DNA from 2 places in the Jeotgalibaca sp. MA1X17-3 genome. Region 2 is predicted to be linked to the other one. Evidence: riboswitches for the same ligand, from Rfam matches in the RefSeq annotation. Region 2 holds a riboswitch; the other holds the start of a gene.

Region 1 (7,087 bases), 460 kb from region 2:
TGGTTCATCATCGACTATAACGATTCTTCCATTCATTGTAACACCCCATTGTATTAACTAATTGTCATTTTTACGCGATTGAAGCCTAAGATATCTTCCATCGTTTCTAATACATCTTCCAATGCGACAATGACGGACGAAACATCTCCGGTTATGATTACTGAACCCGAAAACCTATCAACAAATCCTATTTCAATATCGGCTGCTTTTGTAGCAATATCTACTGCGATGATAGATGCTTCACTAGGAGTAATCGTCATAATTCCGATTGCATCTTCTTTCGTATTTACCACACCTAACTTGACATAAATATCAGAATCAGGTTTTGCGATTACGTGTGCAACCGTTATCTGTTTCCCCGGCACATATTCTTGTATAATTCGTTCTGTTTCTACCACCGAGTACTCCTCCTTTGCTTACATCATCAAAATGCATTTTCTAAAATAGATAGTGTATCTTCTACCGTTGGTTCAATAGGATTTGTAATCGTACAACGATCTTTAAGCGCATCTTCGGAAATTTTAAGCTTGTGTTCTTCAAAGGTTGCGCGGTCAATTCCCCAAGCTGAAAAGCTTGTTGGCATATTCATACGTTTTTCTAAGGATGTGATTGCATTCGTTAGACTACGAATCCCCATCCGTGGACTTCCCGCACTTAATCCTAACAGTTTCGCTATCTTCGTATACCTTTTGGCCGTCTCATTGAATGTATTAGAATTATTTCCTATCATACCACTATTATACCGTATTACATGAGGTAATAAAATACCATTCAAGCGTCCGTGAGCAATATGGAAACGTGCGCCAGCAGCATGAGCAATTCCGTGACTAATTCCTAAAGATACTAAATTGAAAGCCATTCCTGCCATGCAAGAAGCGATATGCATTTTTTCTCGTGCTTCCTTATCTTGTCCATCGCGGTAAGCTCTTTCTAGATAATCAAAAACGTAGACAATTGCTTTTTCAGCTAGCATATTGGACATTTCATTTGCTTCTGTAGAGACATATGCTTCAAGAGCATGTGTTAATACATCAATTCCTGTATCGGCTGTTTGTACAGGTGGAAGTCCCATAACGATGGAAACATCCAAAATAGCTTCTGTTGGTAAAATGTCATCACTAATTAAAGGATATTTCACCATTTTTTCAGCATCAGTAATAATAGAAAAATTTGTTACTTCAGAACCCGTTCCACTTGTGGTAGGGATCACGATGAAAGGTATTTTTTCAAAAATTTCACTTTGTAATCCAAAATAAAGAATTGCTTTTGCAGCATCAATAGCCGACCCTCCACCTAAAGCTAGAATCATGGTTGGATGGTATTGTTTTGTTTTTTCTAATCCTGAAACAATCGTGTCGATTGGTGGATCAGGAACAACTTCTGAAAACACCATTGTTTCCACACTTGATGAAAAATGATTCATTACAGTCTCCAGAATTTCTGACTGAGCAATAAACTGATCGGTTACAATCAATACTCTTTCATTTTCAAATTCTTCAAGACGTTTTAGACTATTTTCACCTGTGTATAAAGTAGTTCCAAATCTAATTTTATCCATTTTCAGCCTCCTTCCTACAAAAAAAGCCGCAAGTAATAGAGTATCTATACTGATACTTCTTTACTTACGGCTTCGTCGCTCGTATTTGATTAGCACGCCCTTGTGCTCTAACTACTTCTAAATGTACTATTACAATGGACACTTGTCAATACTTTTTTGAAAAACGCTTGCATGTTTAATCTTTTAGATCTGCTTTTGTGATTTCCGTATGGAAAACTCGTCCACTTCTTTCATATAGCACGTCTTTCACATTCTCTTCTGCATTTGCAACTCTAGCAATAGCAAAGAAATAATCGGAGAGACGATTGATAAATTTTAAAACTTCTCCATTCATATCATTGGTCCATTGGAAACTAACAATTTCCCGTTCTGCTCTTCTGGCAACCGTTCGAGCAAAATGAAGCACGCTAGCTAATTGCGTTCCTCCTGGCAAAATAAATGATTCAACGGTAGGCGGAATTGCTGCATACTCGTCAATTCTACTTTCTAGCCACAACGTCAGCTCTTCATCTACACGATACGGATTTTTCCCATGGGGAGTTGCTAGATCATTTCCACAATCAAATAGATATTGTTGGATGGTCATCAGTTCTTCCTTTAAATCAGAAGAAATTCCATCCACACTTGCAGCCATTCCTACGACACTATTCAATTCGTCTACTGTTCCGTATGCGATAACTCGTTCTGCATCTTTAGCCAGTTTCATTCCGCCGACAACACTGGTGTAGCCTTTGTCACCGGTTCTTGTATATATTTGCATCAGATTGCCTCCTCATTTAAATATTTTATTAGTACGTCCATTCCGATATCTTCTACAGCTGAGACTTTAAATATTTTATTTACTCCAGCTAGTTCTAGACGTTGTTCTGCTTCTTTTATTTGTTTATCATCACATAAATCAATTTGAGTAATAATTCCGATACTAGGCTTCATAAAGTTTTGAGCAAAACCCGGTGAAAAGACTTGTTCTTCTTCCACGCAGTTAGAGACCAAACCAATAATTTCTGCTTCTACTGCCATCATTTGTAAGGCATTATAAAAACGTCGATGTTGAATAAATTCTCCAGGAGTATCGATCATTTGCGGATAAAATTCTACTGCTTGTGTTTTATTATAATGAAGTTCTTTTCCAACTATTTTTTGGCAAAGTGTTGTTTTACCGCATCCAATTGAGCCAATGAACATGATTTTTTTCATTTAGTCACCCTCTTTACTTTAGGTGCGAGTTATTTTTGTAATACTAAACCCCATTAATTTTTCTAAATAATCGATTGACTCTTGCATGGCCATTTCTACTGAGGCAACGTCGCCTAAAATAAAAACTGAACCACTAAATCGATCTACGAAACCAATCTTTATTGCCGCAGCTTTTTTGGCAATATCCACGGCAATAATGGAAACTTCACTCGGAGTGATCGTCATGATTCCGATTGCCTGATAATACTCATCTTGTAATCCCAGTTTATCAAAAATCCGTTTATCAGGACTTGCAATAATATGAGCCAAAGTTACTTGTTTACCGGGAACAGATTCAAATATTTTTCTATCTTTAATTGTCATTTTTTCCGCCCCTCATTTTCAAGATGAAAGCGCAACACACATATTTATAGTATTTCTAAAAAAAAAGAAAGTCAAGACAGGAATAAAAAAACATGAGTCTAGGCGTTTTTTAAACAACAAAAAAGACCGTTTTCCGGTCTTTTTTCTTTGGAAAATATTAGTTGGTTTATTCTAAATTAAACTCTACGAAATCGTCTTCTTGAAGCTCTACATCAGCAGCACCAACCATGGACTCTTCCCCATTGATATCAAATAGCCAATATTTGTTAGCTTCATTATCTTGTTCCTGCCCATTGATTGAAGTTATAAAATCATTGTCTTCTTCAATATCAAAATTAGCTTTCATTGCTTCTAATAAAGTGGTTCCTTCTTCTAATTCTAGACTCTTTGTACCGTCCTCTATTAACTTTCCATCTTCCATTACACTAATCGTTACAGAAATTGCGTTTTCATTCTTTATCGATGAACTTATTTCTATGTTCGACTGAGTTTCTGCTGAATTTGCAGCATTATTTCCTGCATCAGCACAACCTGTTAAAATAAATCCTGCGGCGAATAGTATCCATAGTTTTTTCATAATTTACAACATCCTTATCCTTTTTAATTAATTAAAATATTAGAACTGAATAGGCGTCATTGCCCATTGTTATTCATCATTGAAAAACAGTTCCAATTATACTTGATAGAATTCCTCATTTTGCTAAAAATGAAGCTGTTTTGGGTATAAAAAAAGTCTATGCTCCATTACATAGACTACTACGACACTGTTTTACCTCGAAACAGGATGCGCATGCATGATTAGCAAGCTAAGATAAAGATCTGACTCCATATGTTGCCATATGATTACAGTGGCGGGACCGTCTTGGGATTGAACCAAACTTCCATATCTTAGTTGTCTTAGAATGGTACTTCTATCAATTCCTATAATAGTCCAATCCTTCTTCTTTTGCAAGCTTCTTCTTTTTTATTTTAAATAGAGATATATTTATCATAAAAAAGACAGAGTACATTCTTGGTAATGTACTCTGTCTTTTTATATTTTATTTCTTTATAAATGAGTTCGAAGTCGATCCTGGCGCATTTAAACTCTTTAAAACGAGTCGGACCTCAATACCTTCGAGACGCTTTGCAAGTCCTTCAGTTCCTGCGGATTCGCCATTTTTAGCCCAACCCAACCATCCATAACTTTGTGCATGGACACGATAGTAAACATCATAGTGTTGTGCCATTTCTTCGGTTAGTTTTATTTCAATCCCTTCTAGCCGTAATGCTTTTCCTTGTGTTCCACTCATTTTCCAGTCAGCTTTCCAATCTTGCCAGCCGACTTTTTCTACATGCGTTCTGTACTCAATTCCACCAGTCAAAGATGGATCATAAATATTCATCAAGATTCCTTCTAAACGAAGAGCTTTTCCAGACGTTCCACTCATGACACCGTTAGAAACTACTTTTTGCCATCCTTGTTTTTGTACGTGAGTAGAATAATTAACAATTGGTTTACTCTTTACATAACTTCGTTTGGTATTTTCAGGAGCTTTTTCACCTTTTTTGACTAAAATAATTTCAATTCCTTCTAGTCTTTTAGCTAAACCTTCTGTTCCTGCGGATTCACCATTTTTTGCCCAGTCTAGCCAACCAAAACTTTGTGCATGGACACGGTAATAAAGGTCATACTGTTTGGCAACTTCACCAGTCAAATTCAAACGGATTGCCTCTAAACGTTTTGCTTGCCCTTCTGTTCCACTCATTGTGCCGTCATTTACTTTCGACATCCAACCATATGATTGAACATGGGTTTGATATTCAATTCCACCGCTATAGGGTAGGTTTTCTAAAGACACTTTAATGCCTTCCAAACGTTTGGATTGACCAGTAGTACCAGCCATTTCCCCATTCTCAACTTCTTCTTGCCAACCAATTAATTGGACATGAGTGGAATATGTAACACTCGGTACAAGTGTTGTTACTTTAGTAGATACAGTCTTCATACCTACCTTTGCTGTAATTACAGCGGTTCCCTCTGAAAGAGCTTGGATATTTCCATTTTTATCAACAGAGACCACTTTAGGAGCATCACTGCTCCATATTACATTTTTGTTATCGGTTGTATCAACTGGATCATAAGTAACAACCAGTTTTTCTTTTTTACCTTGAAGAATTGAAAAGTCATTTTTATTTAAAATAATTTCTTGAAGAGGTGCTTTCACGGTTACTTCTATTTTGGAACTTAAAGTTCCTATATTAGCAGTAATGATTGCCTCTCCTGGAGCATGCGCCACCATGTTTCCTTTTTGATCAACTGTAATTACTTTCTCATCGCTACTGTCCCACTCAATCGTATAATCCGGATTGTCTTGAGCCGTTACGGAAGTTTTTAATTGATAGGTTTTCCCTTTATTCATCGTTTTAATTTTGTTACTAATTTCAAAAGTCAGAATTTCGGGATTATTTTACCGTAATCGTTGCTTGTTTTTCTACTGTGGCACCATCAGAGTCAATAATCCGGTAGGTAATAAAGTACGTTCCTCGCTTGGTATAGTCAAGGCCACTGTCATCTACTTCAACTTTTTCTGTAAGGTCGCCATCTTCTAGATCCGTAGCCGTTACATTTTCAAATAAATCAATTTCCTCTCCAATAGAAAACGTTAGATCCTTTACTCCCATTAATTCGGGAGCATGATGAATGACACCAGATGGAGACATAATGTGAGGGTCCACTTCAAAAGACTTCTTAATTGTGTGACCAAAAACAGTTGCCCAGGTTACATCGAAAGTAGTTGCCTTTTGAATTTCAATATCATTCACAATAAAACTTCCGTCAGGGAGAACCTCAACTGGATGACCGTTCACAAACATATCTGCGATAGCCAAAGTATGTCCTGTCATAGTAAGGATACCATCTACCGATTTTACAGGTTCTTCTCCAAATTCAATCGGAATATTTGTTATGACTTCATTTGTAGAGGTAATATTTCCAAAATGATTGTTTCCCAGAACAATCGCTATTCCATTAACAAGTTGGGGATGGTCTTCAAAATAAATGGAATGATTAAATAGTGTTCCTTTACTCGTTACTTCATTTGCATACAAAGCACCCAATACATAAATATCCCCTAAAACCGTAACATTGGATAAAGTAAGTACAGCTTCTGCCCCTATGTAAATATCACCATCAATGGTTTGATCGGTAAGGGAAGCACTTTTGTGAAAGACTACACCAAAATCCGTTATAGAAAAAGGTGTGTCTGTTGTCTGCTCACTACTAAAAGTACTGATTGATTTAGGTTGAATTACTTTAAAATCTAGATTGCTGAAAGGATTGCTTTCATCACTTACAGAAACTCGTACAGATTCTTCTTCATTTAATGCAATTATAATTTCAGAAATTTGCCAATCTCCAGAATAATTAGAGCCTTCTTCTAATAAAAAAGAGCCTTCAAACAGATGAACTCCTTTCTCAGGAATTAACGGTACCTCGGTTTCTATCATTCCATTTTCAAGTATCATATTGATAGAAAGTGCTTCTATATCTTCAGGAAGCTTCCACTCAAATATTACTTCTTCACCCACTAGAAATATATTTGATGAAATTATTAAATCTTGATTTGCTAGTGATTTTAAAAGTTTTTCTTTAACTTTAACTTCTACTTTATTTTCATTCGTTAAGCTAACCTCTTCTGATGGTACATCATCAACTTCTGATGCCCACACTACGAGAGGAGTAAAATAGTTTAAAAATAAAGAAAGTGCTAAAATGCTTTTCATTTTTTTCATTCAATGATCTCCTATTCAAATAATAAGTATATTGCTTCTTTATTTTATACTACTTTTATCTTATTTAATAGACTATTCTAGATTTAATTTAATTATATTTTGGGAAGAAGCTACTGAACTCGAATTTTATAAGTGAGTCAGAAGTAGAAAATACAATAATAAACCACCTCCTAAAAAATAAGAAGTGGTTTATTA
Region 2 (7,087 bases):
TAAATAATTTTTCGTATAATTCCAATTAACAGAATCTCCAGGTTCCACAGCGTAAGCACCCGCGCTTCGATCAATCATCTTTCCGTTTACACGTATGTGCCATCCACTTAACTCACCCTCATCAAATTCGTACAAATTAGCAATTCCACGCATATATGCAGAACTACCAGAACCAGTTATTTCATATTGAATACCATTCTGTTTAAAGATTCGAAGAGTAACATCTAGAGCTGTATCTCCCTCGCTGTACTCCACTGCCGTATTATTTAGAATCGTCCCTTTAACGGAAGGATCACTCGTAACAGAAACCGTAACCGTTTCTACAGGAATTACTACTTCAGGCACCTCTTCTGGCTTTTCAACAGGAGCTTCTGTGGTTTCTACAGGAGCTACTGGTGTTTCAACAGGCGGAGTCATTTCTTCAACTTCTTCCTCTACTTTAGGAGGAGTGGGTTGGACTGGTTTCTCAGAAGGTTTACTTTCTTTTTGCTCTTTCTTTTGACTTTGTGGAGAGTTAGATGATGAATAATCCAAATCTGATTTTATAGATTCTTCATTTGGTTTTTCTATCTTTTTAATAGTGGTATCATTTTTTTCTGTTTTTTCTGATTCTTTACTTATAGACTTGTTATCTTTAATAATATTTGAAGAATTACTCTCTTTTTCTAGGCTACTTTTACTACTTTCTTCTGATGATTTTTTATCAGACTCTTTCCTAGCGGTCTTTGAACTTGTTTTCTTTTTATCATCTTTAGAAGTATTTGGTTCTTCATTGTTGGATGATAATGAAAAAGAGCTACTTTCAGAAAAAGCTATTTCTTTTTTATTATTACTTGAATCCGAATTTACTGCTTTAATACCGACGGCCAGTAAGAGAACGAAAATCAATGCTATAAATATGGAGAGATTTCGTTTTGATTTCATTACTTTTCTCCTTTTTCTAATATTATTTTGAATCTAGTCATTATTTTAATTTTGAATAAAATTTAATCCCAGATTGAATCAACAAACACCTATACGCATCAAGTGGGAAAGGAACGTTCACCACTTAATGCGTAAGGGAAGGAGATATCAAAAGGAATACTTTTTATTTATATAGAGTTTTTAAATTTTAGTATGTTTCTTTCTATTTACATAGATAATTATGGATCCCATTGTAATGGTTAGTAATCCTAATATTGCCACGTTACTTTCTTCTAATCCTGTATCTGGTAATTTTTCTTCAGAATGATTCGCATTATTTTTTTCATTAGTATTGCTTGGATCTACTGGGTCTGTTGGATCTACTGGATCTGTTGGGTCCAATGGGTCTGTTGGATCTACTGGATCTGTTGGATCTACTGGATCTGTTGGGTCCAATGGGTCTGTTGGATCTACTGGATCTGTTGGGTCCACTGGGTCCGTTGGATCTACTGGATCTGTTGGGTCCACTGGGTCTGTTGGATCTACTGGATCCGTTGGGTCCACTGGGTCCGTTGGATCTACTGGATCTGTTGGGTCCACTGGGTCCGTTGGATCTACTGGATCTACTGGGTCCACTGGGTCTGTTGGATCTACTGGATCTACTGGGTCTACTGGGTCTACTGGGTCTACTGGGTCCGTTGGAACTTCGGTAGGATTTGGATTCTGATAAATTGATCCTGTTCCTCCCACAAATTTTTCATAAGCTACAAAGGCTAGTAATGCTTGTTGCGTAGCCATGCCATTTGATTTTCCATCTTTAATAACATGAGCATATCCTTCGTCTTCTTGTTTAAATTCTAATAAGTGTTCCAGCAAGTTTCCACCTGGTTTTGTAAATGCTTCACTTGTTGGGTCAATTCCTACAGAAGCTAGTCCAACAATAGCTTGGGAAATAGACTCACTTGAATCTCCCCCATTCCATGTATCAAAGAAGCCACCATTCTCTTGTTGCATGGTTGACATAACCGTTACAGCACGATCTATTGCCGTTTTTACATCCGCGCGGTCTTGGTAAGGTGCTAACGCCGATAAAGCCATTCCAGTGATGTCCATGCTAGGAGTATTTCCGAAAAATGACCAGCCTCCATCTGCTAATTGATTTTTCAATATTCCATCAATTAAAGTTTCGCGTGTTCCTTCTGTGACTTCATAGTCATTACTATCCAAGGCAATTAACGTATAGATGTAATTATTGATAAGTGTGCTTTCTTGTTCTAACATATTTTCAATTAAATTGTATCCAGCAAAGTTAGTCGCATCTTTCCCTTGTAAAGACAAAGAGATGATAACTTTTTGAAGGTTTAAGCTATTCAGCTTTCCGTCATTTTCTTTCAGTACTGTTTCAATAGAATCCAGGTAACTTGTTGGAATCTCGAAATCAGTAACATGTGCAAGACTCCAAATCCACCACTCACTAAAGTACTCAAACGTGATATCGTTAGAATCAATATAATTTAGAACTCCTTGAATTTGAGCTGCAATATCTACTTGACTTGGGGCTACTGGGTCCGTTGGAACTTCGGTAGGATTTGGATTCTGATAAATTGACCCTGTTCCTCCTACAAATTTTTCATAAGCTACAAGTGCTTGTAATGCTTGTTGCGTAGCCATGCCATTTGATTTTCCATCTTTAATAACATGAGCATATCCTTCGTCTTCTTGTTTAAATTCTAATAAGTGTTCCAGCAAGTTTCCACCTGGCTTTGTGAATGCTTCACTTGTTGGATCAATTCCTACAGAAGTCAAGCCAATGATTGCTTGGGAAATGGATTCACTTGAATCTCCCCCATTCCATGAGTCAAAGAAACCACCATTTTCTTGTTGCATCGTTGACATAACTGTTACGGCACGATCTATGGCTGTTTTTACATCCGCGCGGTCTTGGTATGGCGCTAACGCTGATAGGGCCATTCCAGTAATATCCATACTTGGTGTATTTCCGAAAAATGACCAAGCTCCACCTTCTAATTCTTTACTCAATATCCCATCAATTAAAGCTTCTCGTGTTCCTTCTGTGACTTCATAATCATTGCTATCTAGCGCGATTAACGTATAGATATAATTATTGATTAACGTACTTTCTTGCTCTAACATATTATCAACTAAATTATATCCAGCTACGTCAGTAGCATCTATTCCTTGTAAAGATAATGAAATGATTACTTTTTGAAGCTCTAGACCATTTAATTTTCCATCTTTTTCTTTTAGTACTGTTTCAATAGAATCCAGGTAGCTTGTTGGAATCTCAAAATCAGTAACATGAGCTAAACTCCAGATCCACCACTCACTAAAGTACTCAAAAGTGGTGTCATTTGAATCAATATAGTTTAAAACTCCTTGAATCTGAGCTGCAATATCTACTTGATTGGGAGTTTCTGGACTTGTTGGATCTACTGGATCTACCGGATCCGTTGGCTCTCCAGGACTTTGTGGTTCCTCGGGATCTGTTGACTCTCCAGGATTTTCTGGTTCTTCTGGATTTTCTGGTTCTTCTGGATTTTCTGAGTCTGAAAAATTTTGAATTTCCAATTGAATATGATCTCCATCGTTCAATAAAGTGGTAATTACTCCATTTTCAGATACTTTATTATTTACTGATAAATTCCAATAATCAAACTCACCTAGTGTTTGATTTCCAATATTATTGATGTAAGTGAAGTACGTTTCATCTACCGCTACATTTAATTTTAATGAATTACTAGATGCTGCTTGATAAAGGGCGTCATAAGCAGAACTTCTTGCATCTAATGAAACATTAGTTTCTGGCATTACCAAATTACCATTTAAATCTTTTGCTGAAACGGTAACTGAAATATCTGGATCATTTTCTTCAGGATTCATAGATATCAATACAAAGTTTAAGTTATCTCCATGACTGATTTTGTAATTGGAAACACCTACTTGAGAATACTCCCCTTGTGTAAGGAAAGACCAATAATTGTTTATACCGTCCCCTTCAACATTTCCAATTGCTTCAACGAATTGACCTAAACCACCATCAAATTCAGTAGTAGCCACTTCAACTCCCTGCTTTTCAGCCGCTGAAATTAATGCATCATAAGCAGTAGCCCCTTCTTCAACTTTTACAGCTGTTAAAGGAAGAACTTTATTCCCTTCACTATCTGTTGCTTGAACAGTTACAGCATGATCTAACGTGGCTGCTAACGTTTCTTGGGGAATGAACCCAATAACACTGCCTAATGTAAATAAAAAAGAAAGTATTAAAATACTGATTTTTCTTAACTTTTTGTTCATTTGTACACTCCTATTACTTTATTTATTCTTTTCAATATAATAACCAAAACTTAAATCAAAAAAATACACCTCTTTTAACGAGATGCATGTAAGCGTTTTATGAACATGCAAACGAAATAATTCATTTGCATACACACCTCCCTATACTCGTAGTTGGAATGGTAGAAAATAGGCAGATATCCTGGCTTGTGGTTTTTGCTTTCTATTGCCTTCCCATCTTGATGACAGTGGCATAATAATAGAAAACTCGCACTTACAGTGGCGGTACCGCGTCGGATTTGAACCGAACTTTCCTTTTATTGACATCACTTAATGATGTTAACCTATTATTCAGTATTTAATTTCTACTTTCATTATATGGGACAAAAACTTGTTTTACAACTAAATGAAGAAAAACTAATTTTTCAATTTTTAATTATCATAGATGCTATATTTTTATTACAAAAAAACCAATCCGTTTTATACGTTCTACCTGTATTTACAACGCTAAAGTACTTTTTCAAAGTCTATAACTGTATCTATAGATGGGTTTTACTAACACCCGTTACAATTAACTGGTTTTTATAACGCCGCCCGTTCTATCTTGTTTGACACAAAAATATCTATTCACACAAAAAAAGAAAGTAAGAAGTTCTTTAGAACATTTCTCACTTTCTTATTATCTATTAAATTTTAACCTCAGAAATAACTCTTTTTCGTTCAATCACTATATATGTCGCTATACTTACAATCATCAATCCAATCATGATAATAATACTTTGCATTCCGAAAAACAAATCAAAGTGATCAGATAAAACTCCTACAAAGGTAGGTGCAACAGTTGCTCCAATTCCTCCTGTGACTAAAATCCATCCCATAGCCATCGGGTATTGTTTGATGGACACTCCAGCTAAAGTTACAGCAGTTGGATAAATCCCTCCCATCGTTGCTCCAAGAGCCAATGAAGAGAGAATAACTGTTAGAGTAGTTTGACTATAAATCAGAGCTACAAAGGAAACAAACATACCTAAGCTGATACCAATCAACAATCTTTTTCTAGACATTTTCCCACTCACTATAGAGCAGTATACTCGACCAATTAAAATACCTAGCCATAGAAAACTGGAAAGTAGCTGAGCTTTTTCTAGAACCAAAACATTCGTATCTACAAAAAACTTCACTAACCAACCTGTTATTGCAGCTTCACTACACATATAGAAAAACAAAATAGCAATAATAACCCAAAATAGACTATCTTTTAAAAATTCAAATGAAATTTTCCGTTTTTCTTTCGGTAGTACTTGTACATCAATATCTGCTTTTGAAAAGAAGATTTGTGAAAGAATAATAAAAACAATAATCATAATTAATATTAATTTCCAACCTTCACCACCCACATTTGCCATTGTTAAAGTCAATAAAAATGGTGAAATCAATGCTCCAATTGCAAAGATAGCATGCATAAGGTTTAGAGCTTGCGGGCTACTATTAGAAACGTCATTTACTGTTTTATTTGTGAAGTTTGAAACACTTCCTCGACTGATCCCAACGAAGAAAAAAGCGAGAAACAAGAAAAATGCATGACCTACTCCACTAATTAAAATAATAAAACCAATGATTACAAAACTTCCTAACACAACCACTGATTTTTTCAGACCTAAGTATAAGGGAACAATCCCACTTAGAAAACCTGCTACTAAGTTCCCAATTTGTTGTCCTGAAACAAGTAAACCACTAACAGTGTCATCTAATTGATACTTATCACTAAGTATCGGTAAGAGCGAACCAAAAAGCATTCCATATAATCCATTAACAAAAAACATAAAAAAGCTAACGCCAATTATATATTGTGCCTTCTTGTCTAAACGCCCATAAAATGAATTTTGAAACATAATAGCCTCCTAAAATACAATGATCATTATATGTAATTTTCACCAATATCTTTGATGAATGAATGGCAATCCTCTTTTTCAGGAGCCTTATCTATGTCAATATTCAATTATATCAATTTTGATCCACGTTTACTTCATAAATAGAAATGCATCATAATTTATATTCTTGATTTAATAGTTCCATTTGTTTTTTTCGTAGAAAGAAATATCCAAAAATAGCTACTAACGTATTACTAATCAACATCCCTAACCATACACTATATTCACCTAAACTAGAAATTTGTGTAAGAATAAAAATAATTGGTATTCTAAATACATACAGTCTCGAAAAACTAATCATCAAGTTAAACTTTGTTTGTCCGGTTCCTTGGAAATACCCGATAACAATTTGCATGGCTGCCCATGGAATTGCTGAGACTGAATAGACGGTAATCGCGTTGACAGTATGTCTCAAAACTTCAGAATCCTGATTTGTAAATAACGCTGCTACAGGAGTTCTAAATATAATGAGGATGGATATGGTACTAAAAGCAAGTGTACAAGATATTATGAAACTCTGATTAACAAATTTCTTTACACGCTCATAATTTTTAGCCCCTAAATTTTGAGCTACTAATATAGATACACCTGTTCCAAAACCTGTTAAGAAAGAAAAGATAACGGAGTTAATACGATTAGTAATTCCAAATGCAGTTAATACGCCTACGCCATAGGCTAAAGCATATTTGTTTACGATGATTTGTCCAAAAGACATCGTAGATTTTTCAATCATAATAGGAAATCCGATCGTAAGAATTTGCTTGATCTCATCCCATCTAATTAAAATAGGATCTTTTTTGCTAACTATTCTTTTGTTAATAAATAAATCATAAAGTGCAAATCCGGTTATAACAGCATTACCCATAAATGTGGATAATAAGACTCCTGCAAATTTTAAATCAAAAACAAAAATAGTTACAACAAGAAATACTAACTTTACTATAATAGATGTTGTATTT

The links. A riboswitch is a leader RNA that binds a small molecule or an ion and turns the genes downstream of it on or off. The one in region 2 is predicted to bind cobalamin.
Region 1: it holds a riboswitch for cobalamin, as region 2 does, so the genes downstream of both, LZ578_RS10160 (DUF4430 domain-containing protein) here and LZ578_RS00405 (DUF4430 domain-containing protein) in region 2, are expected to answer to the same signal.

The regions. Positions count from the first base shown of each region.
Region 1 is NZ_CP090983.1:2,022,990-2,030,076, forward strand. Features, by position in the region: gene LZ578_RS10130 (ANTAR domain-containing response regulator) at 1-36, opposite strand, end outside; gene LZ578_RS10135 (BMC domain-containing protein) at 54-398, opposite strand; gene LZ578_RS10140 (1-propanol dehydrogenase PduQ) at 425-1,558, opposite strand; gene LZ578_RS10145 (cob(I)yrinic acid a,c-diamide adenosyltransferase) at 1,734-2,318, opposite strand; gene LZ578_RS10150 (EutP/PduV family microcompartment system protein) at 2,318-2,755, opposite strand; gene LZ578_RS10155 (BMC domain-containing protein) at 2,774-3,118, opposite strand; gene LZ578_RS10160 (DUF4430 domain-containing protein) at 3,285-3,695, opposite strand; adenosylcobalamin (AdoCbl) riboswitch at 3,873-4,027, opposite strand; gene LZ578_RS10165 (Ig-like domain-containing protein) at 4,159-5,556, opposite strand; gene LZ578_RS10170 (immunoglobulin-like domain-containing protein) at 5,564-6,892, opposite strand.
Region 2 is NZ_CP090983.1:88,242-95,328, forward strand. Features, by position in the region: gene LZ578_RS00395 (energy-coupling factor transporter transmembrane component T) at 1-25, opposite strand, end outside; gene LZ578_RS00400 (DUF4430 domain-containing protein) at 1-924, opposite strand, end outside; gene LZ578_RS00405 (DUF4430 domain-containing protein) at 1,105-4,218, opposite strand; cobalamin riboswitch at 4,372-4,560, opposite strand; gene LZ578_RS00410 (sugar MFS transporter) at 4,884-6,089, opposite strand; gene LZ578_RS00415 (MATE family efflux transporter) at 6,241-7,087, opposite strand, start outside.